2 linked regions of the Catenulispora sp. GP43 genome follow. The protein of the gene in region 1 interacts with the protein of each later gene in a pairwise test. Links are inferred from orthologs where the notes say so. Each region holds a gene or a part of one and is shown in the gene's direction. Other genes may lie near its edges.

Region 1 (7,699 bases):
AGGAGCTGGCCACGCTCGACCGGCTCTCGGACGGCCGGCTGGACATCGGGATCGGCGCCGGCTGGAACAAGCCGGAGTACGACGCGATCGGCATCCCCTTCGAGCCGGTCGGGGTGCGGATCAAGAAGCTGGCCGAGGCGATCGCGATCATCAAGGGCAGCTTCGGCGACGGCGCGTTCTCCTTCGACGGCGAGTACTACACGATCACCGACCTCGACGACATCCCGACGCCGGTGCAGCAGCCGCATCCGCCGTTCTTCCTCGGCGGGGGCGGCAAGCGGCTCCTGACGTTGGCCGCGCGCCAGGCCCAGGTCATCGGCCTGGCCCCGCGCATCCTCGCCGGCGACGTCCCGCGGCTGGACGCGCCCAGCATCACCGCGGCGGCCACCGAGGAGAAGATCGGCTGGATCCGCGAGGCCGCGGGGGAGCGCTTCGCCGAGATCGAGTTGAACACCTATCCCACCGGCGGCCCCACGGTCATCACCTCCGAGCCGCGCGCCGAGGCGCAGCGCCGCGCCGACCGGATCCGGGAGAAGACCGGGGTGGAGCTGACGGTCGAGGAGATCCTGGAGTCGCCGCACACGTACATCGGCAGCGCCAAGGAGCTGACGGCCAAGTTCCTGGAGCTGCGCGAGCGCTTCGGGATCAGCTCGTTCCTGATCGACGATCTGGACGCGCTGGCCCCGGTGGTCGAGGCTCTCGCCGGGCAGTAGGCGCACCAAGCCGGGCAAAGCGATGGGGAGGTTCCCGGCCGGGAACCTCCCCATCGCTTTCGCTCACTGCGGAACTACATCAGCGCTACACCAGCACGCTGTCGTCCGCCGCGCGCGCCGCGTCCAGCGTCCCGCCGCCGGGCTCGTCGGCCGAGGCCAGCTTCGACGGCCACCACATGCGCTTGCCGATGTCCAGGGTCAGCGCGGTGACCAGCACCGAGCGCACGATCATGGTGTCCAGCAGCACGCCGAGCGAGACCGCGAAGCCGATCTCGGCGAAGGTCACGATCGGCAGGCTGGCCAGCACCCCGAAGGTGGCGGCCAGCACCAGCCCGGCCCAGGTGATCACGCCGCCGGTCGCGGACAGACCGACCAGTGCGCCGCGCCTGGTGCCGCGCCGGACCGACTCCTCCCTGATGCGGGTCATCAGGAAGATGTTGTAGTCGATGCCCAGCGCGACCAGGAACACGAACGTGTACAGCGGCATGCTGGTGTCCACGCCGTTCCAGCCGAACGCCTTGAACGCCAGGGCGCTGATGCCCAGCGAGGCGCCGAGGGACAGGATGACGGTGAGGATCAGCAGCAGCGGCGCGATGAAGGCCCGCAGCAGCAGCCCCAGGATGATGAACACCGCGATCAGCGTGATCGGGATGATCCACTCGTTGTCGTGGCGCGTGGCGTTGTCGATGTCCACGAGCATCGCCGAACCGGCGCCGACCTTCGCGTCCGCGCCCGGGATCGCGTGCACGGCGGCGCGGACCAGGCTCACGGTGTGCTTCGCGGCCGCGGAGTCCGCCGGGTCCTTCGGCATCGCCTCGAGGTAGAAGCGCCCCGCCACGATCTGGTGCGGCACCGTGCTCGGGGTGCCGACCGACGACGGGTCGATGCCCGGCACCGTCTTCAGCGCGGCGGTCACCGCGTCGAGCTTGTCGGCGTTGCCGACGATGTCGAGCGACTGGCCCGAGGACGGCGGGAAGTACTCCGCCTGGACCTGAGCGCCGATCACCGAGTCCGGCTTGTTCACGAAGGAGTCGGCCGAGGACATCTGGTGCGCGTGCAGCTGGGTCACCCCGGCCGCGCCGATGAGCAGCAGCAGGGCCGTCACCGTCCACACCGCGCGCGGGCGCACGGCGATGCGCTTGCCGATCCGCGCCCACACCCCGTGCTGGGTCGGCTCCTCCGAGCCCACCGTCGGCTTGACCGGCCAGAAGATCCAGCGGCCGCAGATGACGACCAGGGCCGGCATCAGGGTCATCATCGCCAACAGGTCGACCAGGACGCCGATGGCCAGCACCGGGCCCATGCCCTTGGTCGAGTTCATCTGGGCGACCAGCAGGATCAGCATGCTGACGGCCACGGTCGTGGAGCTGGCCACCAGCGCCGGCCCGGCGCGGTGCAGGGCGTGCGCCATCGCCTCGTGCCGGTCCTCATAGCGTCTGAGCTCTTCGCGGTAGCGGGCGATGAGCAGCAGCGCGTAGTCGGTGCCGGCGCCGATCAGCAGCACGACCAGGATGAACGCGGCCTGGCCGTTGACCGTCAGGCCGGCGTGCTTGGCCAGCAGGTAGATGATGCCCTCGCCGACGAACAGGGCGCCGCCGGCCGACAGGATCGGGATGAACCACAGAATCGGGCTGCGGTAGGCGACCAGCAGGATCAGGATCACCACGAGGACCGTGATGCCGGTCAGCGAGCCGTTGATGTTCTTGAAGGAGTTGGCCTCGTCGGCGGCCTCGCCCATCGGGCCGGTCACGTAGGCCTTCTCGCCGGCGCTCGCCGGCCCCATCGCCGCCTTGATCTGCTTGATCGTGTCCGGGAGCTTGTTCCAGCCGTCGTTGCCCATGTCCATCGGGACGATGACCTGGACGGCCTTGCCGACGTTCGGCCCGTCCTTGACGTCCTGCGTCAGGATCGCGTTGTGCACGACCATGTTGATGGCCGTCGGCGCGGCGTCGTTCCGCAGCGCCGCCACCGTCTTGTCGATCTGGGCGTGGTCGGCGTCGGTGAGACCGCTGTCCCGCTCGAACAGCAGGATGGCCGGTACCCAGCTCGGGTGGAACGCCCCCTCCAGCTTCAGTTCCTGTGTCGATTCGGCGCTCTTGGGCAGCCAGGCCGAACTGTCGTTCTTCTCGACGCCGCTCAGCTTCGAGGCCAAACCCCAGACGACCACGGCGACGATCAGGAGTACCCAGACCCCGAACACCGCCCATTTGGACCTTCTGCCGGACACGACCCGGGCGAAGACGCCCGGTTCCGAATCCGCGTTGGTCAACGCGTTACCACTCACGAAAGAGCCCCCTCAGGCTATCGCGACCTCCGTCCGCGGACGGCTTCCCACCCCTATGTGCGGGTCCGCCTCGCGGACTCGTTACCCGCCTATTGTGACACGCGATACAACGCGAAATGGTCACCGGGAGGTGAACCTTTCCCTGTGCGGTCCGAGCAGCGAACTTCCTGGTAGGCATAGGAAAACTGGTGGACGGGCACTGATTCCCGGCCAAAGCTGGCGGGATGACAGCGGACGAGCACACCTTCACCGACGCCGACTCGGCGCTCCTGTACGACCTGGAGAACCCCTGGGACACCGACGAGTCGAGCTGGGAGGGCTACATCCTGCGCTGTACGACGCTCCTGGACGCGGTGCTCGACGTCGGCTGCGGGACCGGCAGCCTGCTGCATCTGGCCCGCGAGCACGGCGCGAAGGGCCGGCTGGTCGGCGTCGACCCGGACCCGGCGATGCTGGAGCGGGCCCGGCGGCGCGACGACATCGAGTGGTCGCAGGCCACCGCCGCGGAGATGGCCTACGAGGCCGAGTTCGACCTTGCCACCATGAACAGCAACGCCTTCCAGTGCTTCGTCACCGACGACGAGCTGCGCGCCTCGCTCGCGGCGATCCGCCGGGCCCTGAAGGACGACCGGGTCTTCCTGTTCGGCACCCGGCACCTGCAGGCCCGGGCCTGGGAGGCGTGGAACCCGGAGAACGGCGGCGTCGTCACCCTGCCCGACGGTCGGCAGTTCCGGTCCTGGTACCAGGTGGAGAAGGTGGACGGCCCGCTGGTGACCTTCACCGAAACCATGGCGCTGCTGGACGGCACGCCGGTCCGCACGGCCGGCACCACGCTGCGCTTCCACACCCCCGAGACGCTGAACCCGTTCCTGGTCGAGGCCGGTTTCCGCATCGAGTCCCAGTACGGCGACGAGAAGACCGGCCCGCTGACCCCGGACAGCCGCGCCATCATCACGGTCGCGCGCGCCCAATAAGATGCTCATAGCAGTCCTGCAAACGACCGTCGAACAGCGAAGGACCACGCATATGACCGACACCGGCGCCCCCGTCGAGCGGACGCTCGTCCTGCTCAAGCCCGACGCCGTGGCGCGCGGCATGATGGGTCGGGTCCTGACCCGGTTCGAGGACGCGCTGCTGAAGGTGGTCGGCTCCAAGATGGTCTGGATGGACGCCGAGCTGACCCGCAGCCACTACTTCGACCTGGAGGAGCGCTTCGGCGCCGGCGTGTACAACGCCACCGCGACGTTCATGCAGTCCGGCCCGGTGCTGGCCCTGGTGCTGGAGGGCATCGACGCGGTCAAGACGGTCCGCAAGATCGTCGGCTCCACCTACCCGAACGAGGCCGCACCGGGCACCATCCGCGGCGACTTCGCGCACCAGAACAAGGCCTACGCCACCGCCAACGGCATCGCGGTGGCCAACCTGGTGCACGCCTCGGGCAACCTCGACGAGGCGAAGCAGGAAGTCGCGCTGTGGTTCACAGACGAAGAACTCTTCGAGTACTCCACGGTCGCCGAGAAGTTCGTGCTCTAGTCGCTAGGATCGCTCTCGCGAGATAAGCGGGCTTTTCACCTGGCGGGAGTACCACGCGTGGCAGCGACAGCAGCGTCCATCCACCTGCGCATCGCCGAGGAGCTCGGCGTCGCCGACCGGCAAGTCCGGGCGGCCGTCGAGCTCCTGGACGGCGGCGCGACCGTGCCCTTCGTCGCGCGGTACCGCAAGGAGGTGACCGAGGGCCTGGACGACGCGCAGCTGCGCACGCTGGAGGAGCGGCTGCGCTACCTGCGCGAGATGGAGGAGCGCCGGGAGGCGATCCTGGAGTCCATCCGCAGCCAGGGCAAGCTCGACGAGGCCCTGGAGGCGCAGATCCTGGCCGCGGACTCCAAGTCCCGGCTGGAGGACATCTACCTCCCCTACAAGCCCAAGCGGCGCACCAAGGCGATGATCGCCCGCGAGGCCGGGCTGGAGCCGCTGGCCGACGCGCTGCTCGCGGACGCCTCCCTGGACCCGGCGGCGACCGCCGCGGCCTACGTGGACGCCGACAAGGGCGTCGCGGACGCCCCCGCGGCCCTGGATGGCGCGCGCTCGATCCTGGTCGAGCGGTTCGGCGAGGATGCCGACCTGATCGGCGCGCTGCGCGAGCGCATGTGGGAGAGCGGTCGGCTGACCTCTAAGGTCCGGGAGGGCAAGGAGGAGGCCGGGGCGAAGTTCTCCGACTACTTCGACTTCGCCGAGCCCTTCACCGCGCTGCCCTCGCACCGCATCCTGGCGCTGCTGCGCGGCGAGAAGGAGGAGGTCCTGGACCTCACCTTCGACCCGGAGCCCGAGGACGCCGAGCCCGGCGCCCCGGTGACGCAGAGCGGCTACGAGGTCCGCATCGCCAAGACCTTCGGCATTCCGTCGCCCACCGCCAGCGGAGCTGGTGTGAAGTGGCTGAACGACACCGTGCGCTGGGCCTGGCGCACCCGGATCCTGGTCCGGCTGGCCGTGGACGTCCGGATGCAGCTGTGGACGCTGGCCGAGGACGAGGCGGTCCGGGTCTTCGCCGCCAACCTGCGCGACCTGCTGCTGGCCGCCCCGGCCGGCACCCGCGCCACCATGGGCCTGGACCCGGGTTACCGCACCGGGGTGAAGGTCGCGGTCGTGGACGCCACCGGCAAGGTGGTGGCCACCGACGTGATCTACCCGCACGTGCCGGCGAACAAGTGGAACGAGGCGCTGGCCAAGCTGGCCTCGCTGGTGAAGGTGCACAAGGTCGAGCTGATCGCGTTCGGCAACGGCACCGCCTCCCGGGAGACCGACAAGCTGGCCCAGGAACTGGTCGCCAACATGCCGGAGCTGAAGCTGACCAAGATCATGGTCTCCGAGGCCGGCGCCTCGGTGTACTCGGCCTCGGCCTTCGCCTCGCAGGAACTGCCGACCATGGACGTCTCGCTGCGCGGCGCGGTCTCGATCGCCCGCCGCCTGCAGGACCCGCTGGCCGAGCTGGTGAAGATCGACCCGAAGTCGATCGGCGTCGGGCAGTACCAGCACGACCTGGCCGAGGGCAAGCTCTCGCGCTCGCTGGACGCGGTGGTCGAGGACTGCGTGAACGCCGTCGGGGTGGACGTGAACACCGCCTCGGCGCCGCTGCTGACCCGGGTCTCGGGCATCGGCTCCTCGCTGGCCGACAACATCGTCGCCTACCGTGACGCCAACGGCCCGTTCGCGACCCGCAGCGCGATAAAGGATGTGCCGCGCCTGGGCGCCAAGGCCTTCGAGCAGTGCGCGGGCTTCCTGCGCATCCCCGGCGGCGACGACCCGCTGGACGCCTCCTCGGTGCACCCCGAGGCCTACCCGGTGGTCCGCCGGATCCTGGCTTCGACCGGCACCGGCATCAAGGAGCTGATCGGCGACACGAAGACGCTGCGCGCGCTGCGGCCGGCGGAGTTCGCCGACGACACGTTCGGCGTCCCGACCGTCACCGACATCCTGGCCGAACTGGAGAAGCCCGGCCGCGACCCCCGCCCGGCCTTCAAGACCGCGACCTTCAAGGAGGGCGTGGAGAAGATCGGCGACCTGCAGCCCGGCATGATCCTGGAGGGCGTGGTCACCAACGTCGCGGCCTTCGGCGCCTTCGTCGACGTCGGCGTCCACCAGGACGGCCTGGTGCACATCTCGGCGCTGTCCAAGACGTTCGTGAAGGACCCCCGCGACGTGGTGAAGCCCGGCGACGTGGTGCGGGTGAAGGTGCTGGACGTGGACGGGGTGCGCAAGCGCATCGCGCTGACGCTGCGCCTGGACGACGAGGCGGGCGCCGGCTCCGGTTCCGGCGGCCCGGGCCGGCAGCGGCAGTCCGGCGAGAACAGCGGCGGCGGTCGCGGGCGCGACGGCCGCGGCGGTGGCAGCGGCGACCGGCGGGGCGGCCAGGGCGGCCAGGGCGGCGGCAACGGCGGAGGCGACCGCCGGGGCGGCGGCAACGGTGGTGGTGGCGGCGGTGGCGGCGGCGGCCGTGGCGGCGACCGGCGTGGCGGGAACAGCGAGCCGCAGGGTGCGCTGGCCGACGCGCTGCGGCGCGCCGGGCTGGCGTAGGGCTCAACAGCGCCGGAAAAGCACAAGCGCCCGTCGCGGACTCCGGTCCGCGGCGGGCGCTTCGTCGATGGTCAGTTGTACAAGCTGCCCCAGAACCGGAACAGGTGGTACCCGAAGTACTCCCCGTTCTGCGGGGTGCGGCCTTCGAGAATGTCCTGTGCCCACCGCGCGATGAAGTTCCGGTCCGGACCCAGCGCGTAGAGCAGGGCGAACACCAGCAGGATCCCGTAAGGCGCGATCTGCGCCCCGATGCGGCGCCAGTCGTTGCTCAGGAACGGCTCGATGATCCCGTAGCCGTCCAGGCCCGGGATCGGCAGCAGGTTCAGGATCGCGCTGGCGACCTGGATGTAGGCCAGGAAGGTCAGCGCCGACCAGAGTGCCGCGCCGTGCGCGGGCGTGCCCGGGTACCAGATGAAGCCCGGCCCCCAGGTGTCCAGCACCACGATCAGCACGATCGAGAAGACCACGTTCACCGCCGGCCCGGAGGCCGACACCAGCGAGTCCTTCCACTTGCCGCGCAGCCGGTGCGACTCGATCGACACCGCGCCGCCGGGCAGCGGCAGGCCGCCGATGAGCAGGAAGAACAGCGGCAGGATGAAGGTCAGCACCGGGTGCCCGTACACGCGCGGGT
Region 2 (5,264 bases), on another replicon or contig:
ATCCGGCCCAGGACCAGGCCGAGGTTCACGCGCAGCCGGGCCCGGTCCAGACCGGTCAGGACGCTGTCCGCGAGGGCCGCCTCGGCCAGCGCGCTGTCGGTGTTGCCGCGGTCGGCGAGGATCACCACCAGCGACATCCGGGCTTCGGCGGCCCGGTAGGAAAGGCCGGTGCGCTCCGCGAGCGCCACGCTTCGGCGCAGGGCCCTGGCGGCGCGAGCCAGGTCGCCGTTCTCCTTCCAGGACAAGCCGATCGCGCGCAGGGCTATGACCGCTGCCTCGTCGTCGTCCCCCTCGCCCAGCACAGCCTCGGCCGCCGCCCGGCCCGCGGAGGGCTGGGCCAGTACCTGATCGAGAGCGCTCATGGCACGCGGGAGCCGGTCCGTGGCAGTAGATGGCATGCGGACACTGTCTCAAAGATGCGGTGATTTCTTCCACCGCACATGACTCATTGCCGCCGTGCGGTGACGCGCGGCGGCAATGACGAGTCGGCGGCGGCCGCGGGGGAAGCGCGGTCGCCGACCGGGTCTAGACGGTCACCCAGCTGGTGACCACGGCGCCCCCGCCGGGGACAGTCAGCGCCACGCGCGCAGGTCCCGCCGGCAGCGAGTCGGCGCTGAACAGGCCCTGACCGTCCACCGCGACGGTGGTCGTCCCGGCTGGGTGCTCGATCCGCAGCGTGTCCGAACAGGCCGGGATCAGCTGGCCGACGAGCTTTCGGCGCTCCCCGATCTCGGTCACCTCCACGACCACCGAGACGCTGGGCGCCTCGAAGGTCAGCAGCCTGGTGTCGGTGCCGCGGGTCGATCCGGCCCCGACCAGCAGCGAGTCCTCGGCGAGTTCGGCCAGCTCGGCGTCGATGGTCCGCCAGGTGAAGGCCGCGTAGCCGGCCCGCACCACGTCCTGCGGCACCGGGTCGATCTCGTCGAACATCTCACCGAGGGCGGACAGGAGTCCGATGTCCTCCGCTGAGGCCCCGTTCGTCAACTTCGGCATCGTTCCCCCTGGATCAGGTCCTTCATATGGTGTGCCCGTGTACTGATGGTTCGGACGGCGGTGCGGTGGTGCTTGTCATGGCCGGGTGGTCTCCGGCACTGTGCTCAGTGCCTTCAAGGCCCGTTTGAGGTGCTGCAGGCATCGCGAGCGGGTCGGCCCGATCGACCCCACCCGCATGCCCAGCGCCTCGGCGACGGCCGCGTAGCTCTCCAGCGGCGTCACCGCGACGACCCGCAGCAGGTTCCGGCAGCGCTCGGAGAGCGTGGCGAAGGCCTGCCACAGATCGCTGCTGTCCTGCTGGGCGACCAGAGCTGCCTCCGGATCGCCGTCGTCCTCGGAGTCCCCGAAGAAGGAGACGTTCGCCTCGGCCTCCTCCGAATCGGGGACCTCGCGCTGCGTCCTGCGGATCAGGCGCAGCGCCTCCCTGCGTGTCGTCGTGGCCAGCCACCCCGCGAGCTGGTCCGGATTCTGGATCCGGTCCAGGTTCTCCACCAGCCGCAGCCAGGTGCTCTGGGTGACGTCGGCGGCGTCGGCCAGCGAGAGCCGGAACCCCCGGGCCACCGACCACACCAGCCTGCTGTAGTCGTCGACGATCTGCTGCCAGGCCGAGGCGTCGCCGGCGGCGGCGGCCTTGACCAGCAACGCGGGGGAGCGGTCCATATGAGCCTTCTTACTGATGTGGGGTACGTGTCCAGCGTGGATCCGTCAAACGAAGACCGCCGGCACGACCACCCCGAGGTCGGGGATGCGGACGCCCGCGGGGTCGAGCAGTTCCATGGCGGCGTAGCGCACCGGCAGAGCCTTGGCGGACATCAAAGCGGCGATCCTACCGGCCACCACAGGGGCGGCGAAGCTGGTGCCGCTCCACTTCGCGTAGCCGTGGAACTCCTTGCCGTCCTCCTGGCCGTGCGTCAGGAACGTGCTCTTGATCCTCACTCCCGGCGCGGCCGCGTCCACCCACCAGCCGTAGTTCGAGAACGACGCCCGCTCGGGCTCGCCGTCGGCGCCGTCGGCCAGAGCCGCGACGGCGACGACGTCCTTGAGGGCGGCGGGCCAGTAGGGGCGGTCGGAGTCGAAGTTGCCGGCCGCGGCCACCACCAGCGTGCGGCGGGCCACCTGGGCGATCGCCTTGGTGACCACTGGGGAGGGCCGGTCGTCGAAGGTGTAGCAGCCCAGCGACAGGTTCAGGATGTCCAGGTTGCCGCCCCCGGCCCGTACCCGCTGCTCGATCCGGTCCAGGCCGTTGAGCAGCTCCACCTCGTCGGTGACGCCGGCCGGGCTCAGGACCCGCTCGAACCGCAGGTAGGCGCCCGGCGCCTCCTGCATGATCAGCCCGGCGATGAACGTGCCGTGCCCGGACTCGGACTCCAGGTCCGCGTCGACGGCCGGGTTCAGGGCCTCGTGCTGGTCCTCGGTACAGGCCAGGTACCAGGGCTTGTCCTCGAACCAGGGGTGCTGGTCGATGCCGGTGTCCAGGATCCCGATCGTGACCTGCTGGGCGCCGCCGTCGCCGGCGACCGGCTGGGTCATCTCCGCCTGCGGGGTCGGGTGGCCATAGGGACCGCCGGTCCAGGTCGGAGCCCCGCTGAGCACGTGGTTCGGCGTCACACTCCAGCGCCGGTGCGCCTTGGCCCCGCCCCGCAGCGTGTGCGTCAGGTCGGCGGCGTCCGTCCCGGCCACCAGCCGCAGCCGGGTCACCCCCGGCGCCGCCGAGTCCTCCCGGGAGTCGACCCACCGACGCGCCTTGTCGTGCACCGCGTCCGCGTGCGTGTCGAGCACCAGCAGCTCGTCACGCTTGATCAGCGTCTCGGTGGCGCCGTCGACGTGGACGACGTCCGGGTGTGTCTCCAGAATCCGGGCCAGCCAGGCCGCGTGGTCCGTCATGGTTCCCTCCCTGTGAACAACCTAGTCAGCACTTATGCTGCCCTGCCAATAGCCGCAGGCGGAACTGGACCCCCGTCCCAGTCCCGCCTCCGGTCCCCCCAAGCGGCCGCGTTCCCCCACAGACCGTTGCCGCTGGTCCTGCCGTTCCCCCGTGCTTTCCCCCCAGTTCCCCCGGTTCCCCGTGGTCCCCGTGTTGTTCCCCCCAAGTGTTGCAACCCCGCCCCCCAGCGGAGCCCCCCTCTTACCTCGGTGGCGGTGGTGTGCCGCACCCACCCCCCGGCGTCACGGCACACCACCCTTTCCACCCGGCCTGGCCGGCGGCGCGTCCCCCCTAGAGACACACACCGACTGGACCACGCCCGCGGGCCCCCCGACCCGCTCACTTACAAGAGCACCCCAAACGCCCCCTGATACATGGCGCCCAAAGTTTTTTCTGGGAAGTTTTTCGGCCCCTCCCGTCTCCCACCACCGCCCGTTATGGAGACGCTACGCGTCGCAGTATCGATAACTTGCTCAGCGCTGTCACAGCGGCCGGATAGGTTCCTCTCATGCGTGAACTCATCCCCGCCTCCTGGGCGCCGGTGCTGGCTGCCGAGACCGAGCAGCCGTACTTCGCCGACCTGGAGGCTTTCCTTAAGACCGAGCGTGCCGAGCACCAGGTGTTCCCGCCTGAGGACGAGGTGTTCGCGGCGTTGGAGGCGACGCCGTACCAGGACGTCAAGGTGGTGCTGATCGGGCAGGACCCGTACCACGACGACGGCCAGGCCCACGGCATGTGCTTCTCGGTGCGCCCGGGCGTGCGCATCCCGCCGTCGCTGCGGAACATGTACAAGGAGCTGGAGACGGACCTGGGCGTCGCGCCGGTCAAGCACGGCTACCTGAAGGCCTGGGCCGACCAGGGCGTGCTGTTGCTCAACACGGTGCTCACGGTGCGCGCGCACGAGCCGGCCTCGCACAAGGACCGCGGCTGGGAGAAGTTCACCGACGCCGTCATCAAGGACGTCTCGGCGCGCGAGAAGCCGGTGGTGTTCGTGCTCTGGGGTGCGCACGCCAAGAAGAAGGCCAAGCTGATCGACGCCTCGCGGCACGCGATCGTCCAGGGCGCGCACCCCTCGCCGCTGTCGGCGAAGCTGTTCTTCGGCTCCAAGCCGTTCTCGGCGGTGAACGAGGCCCTGGTCGGCTTCGGGCAGGAGCCGATCGACTGGCAGCTGCCTGAGACCGTCTGAGAGTTCACACACGAGTCGGCCCGGCGGATCAGATCCGCCGGGCCGACTCTTTATATGGGAGCTCTTATATAGCGAGTCCTATATAGGGCCCGCTATATAGCGGCTCCCGCAGTCTCCGCAGTCTGGGCAGACTCCGCAGTCCGCTCGCCGTCCTCGTGCCCGGCGGCGAACGCCTCCCACAGTCCCGCGTACGTCCCGCCGGCGTCGACCAGCTCCGCGTGCGTGCCGTCCTCCACGATCCGCCCGCCGTCCATCACCAGGATCCGGTCGGCGCGCGCCGCCGTGGTCAGCCGGTGCGCGACCACCAGGGTGGTGCGGGTGCGCCCGACCGCGCCGTGGTCGGTGGAGCGGGCCAGCTCGGCGCGGGTGACCGCGGCCTCGGTGGCCAGGTCCAGGGCGGAGGTCGCCTCGTCCAGGATCAGCACGTCGGGGTCGGCCAGCTCGGCGCGGGCCAGCGCGAGCAGCTGCCGCTGCCCGGCCGACAGGTTCCGGCCGCGCTCGGCCACCCGGGAGTGGAACCCCTCGGGCAGCCCCGCGATCATCTCCTCGGCGCCGACCGCGCGGGCCGCCGCCTCGATCTCCCGCGGCGCGGCGTCCGGCCGGGCGTAGGCGATGGCCTCGGCGACGGTCCCGTCGAACAGGTACGCCTCCTGCGGGACCACGCCGAGCCGGTGTCGCCAGTCGGTCAGCTCGAACTCCCGCAGGTCGCGGCCGCCGGCCAGGATCTCCCCGCCGGTCGGGTCGTAGTAGCGGGCGACCATCTTCACGAAGGTGGACTTGCCCGCGCCGGTCTGCCCGACCAGCGCCACTGTCTGCCCGGCCGGGATGCGCACGCTCACGCCCTCCAGCGCCGGCCTGGTGTCCGGGCCGTAGGCGAAGGTGACGTCGTCGAACACGATCTCCTCCAGCGCCGTCGGGACCGGCACCGGCCGCGCCGGCTCCGGCGTGGACGGCACGGTGCGCAGCAGGTCGCCGATCCGGCGCAGCCCGACCGCGGCCTGCTGGTAGCCGTCGAACACCTGCGAGAGCTGCTGCACCGGCGAGAACACCATGTCGATGTAGAGCAGGTAGGCGATCAGCGCGCCGGCGGTCAGCTCGCCGGAGTGCACCCGGGAGGCGCCGGCGGCCAGCACCAGCAGCCCGGCGATGTCGGCGAGGAAC

Evidence for each region. Proteins that work in one complex are often made in the same cells at the same time.
Region 2: the proteins of ABH926_RS11955 (region 1) and ABH926_RS38340 interact in binary tests that used the Escherichia coli proteins (3 or more experiments, as listed by UniProt). The link is inferred for Catenulispora sp. GP43 from one-to-one orthologs.

The regions. Positions count from the first base shown.
Region 1 is NZ_JBGCCT010000004.1:404,009-411,707, reverse strand. The notes cover bases 2,810-5,776. They hold ABH926_RS11955 (nucleoside-diphosphate kinase), read left to right. Parts: upstream 2,810-4,023; coding sequence 4,024-4,530; downstream 4,531-5,776. Other genes in these bases: ABH926_RS11950 (Tex family protein), read left to right, coding at 4,588-5,776; ABH926_RS11960 (class I SAM-dependent methyltransferase), read left to right, coding at 3,222-3,971; ABH926_RS11965 (MMPL family transporter), read right to left, coding at 2,810-2,997. Outside these bases: ABH926_RS11970 (TIGR03621 family F420-dependent LLM class oxidoreductase), read left to right, coding at 1-713; more of ABH926_RS11965, read right to left, coding at 799-2,809; more of ABH926_RS11950, read left to right, coding at 5,777-7,068; ABH926_RS11945 (site-2 protease family protein), read right to left, coding at 7,140-7,699. UniProt on the Escherichia coli protein: Major role in the synthesis of nucleoside triphosphates other than ATP. The ATP gamma phosphate is transferred to the NDP beta phosphate via a ping-pong mechanism, using a phosphorylated active-site intermediate.
Region 2 is NZ_JBGCCT010000025.1:147,371-152,634, reverse strand. The notes cover bases 2,367-5,264. They hold ABH926_RS38340 (uracil-DNA glycosylase), read left to right. Parts: upstream 2,367-3,425; coding sequence 3,426-4,103; downstream 4,104-5,264. Other genes in these bases: ABH926_RS38335 (ABC transporter ATP-binding protein), read right to left, coding at 4,196-5,264; ABH926_RS38345 (S8 family serine peptidase), read right to left, coding at 2,367-2,877. Also shown: ABH926_RS38360 (CHAT domain-containing protein), read right to left, coding at 1-362; ABH926_RS38355 (hypothetical protein), read right to left, coding at 526-993; ABH926_RS38350 (RNA polymerase sigma factor), read right to left, coding at 1,069-1,653; more of ABH926_RS38345, read right to left, coding at 1,699-2,366. UniProt on the Escherichia coli protein: Excises uracil residues from the DNA which can arise as a result of misincorporation of dUMP residues by DNA polymerase or due to deamination of cytosine.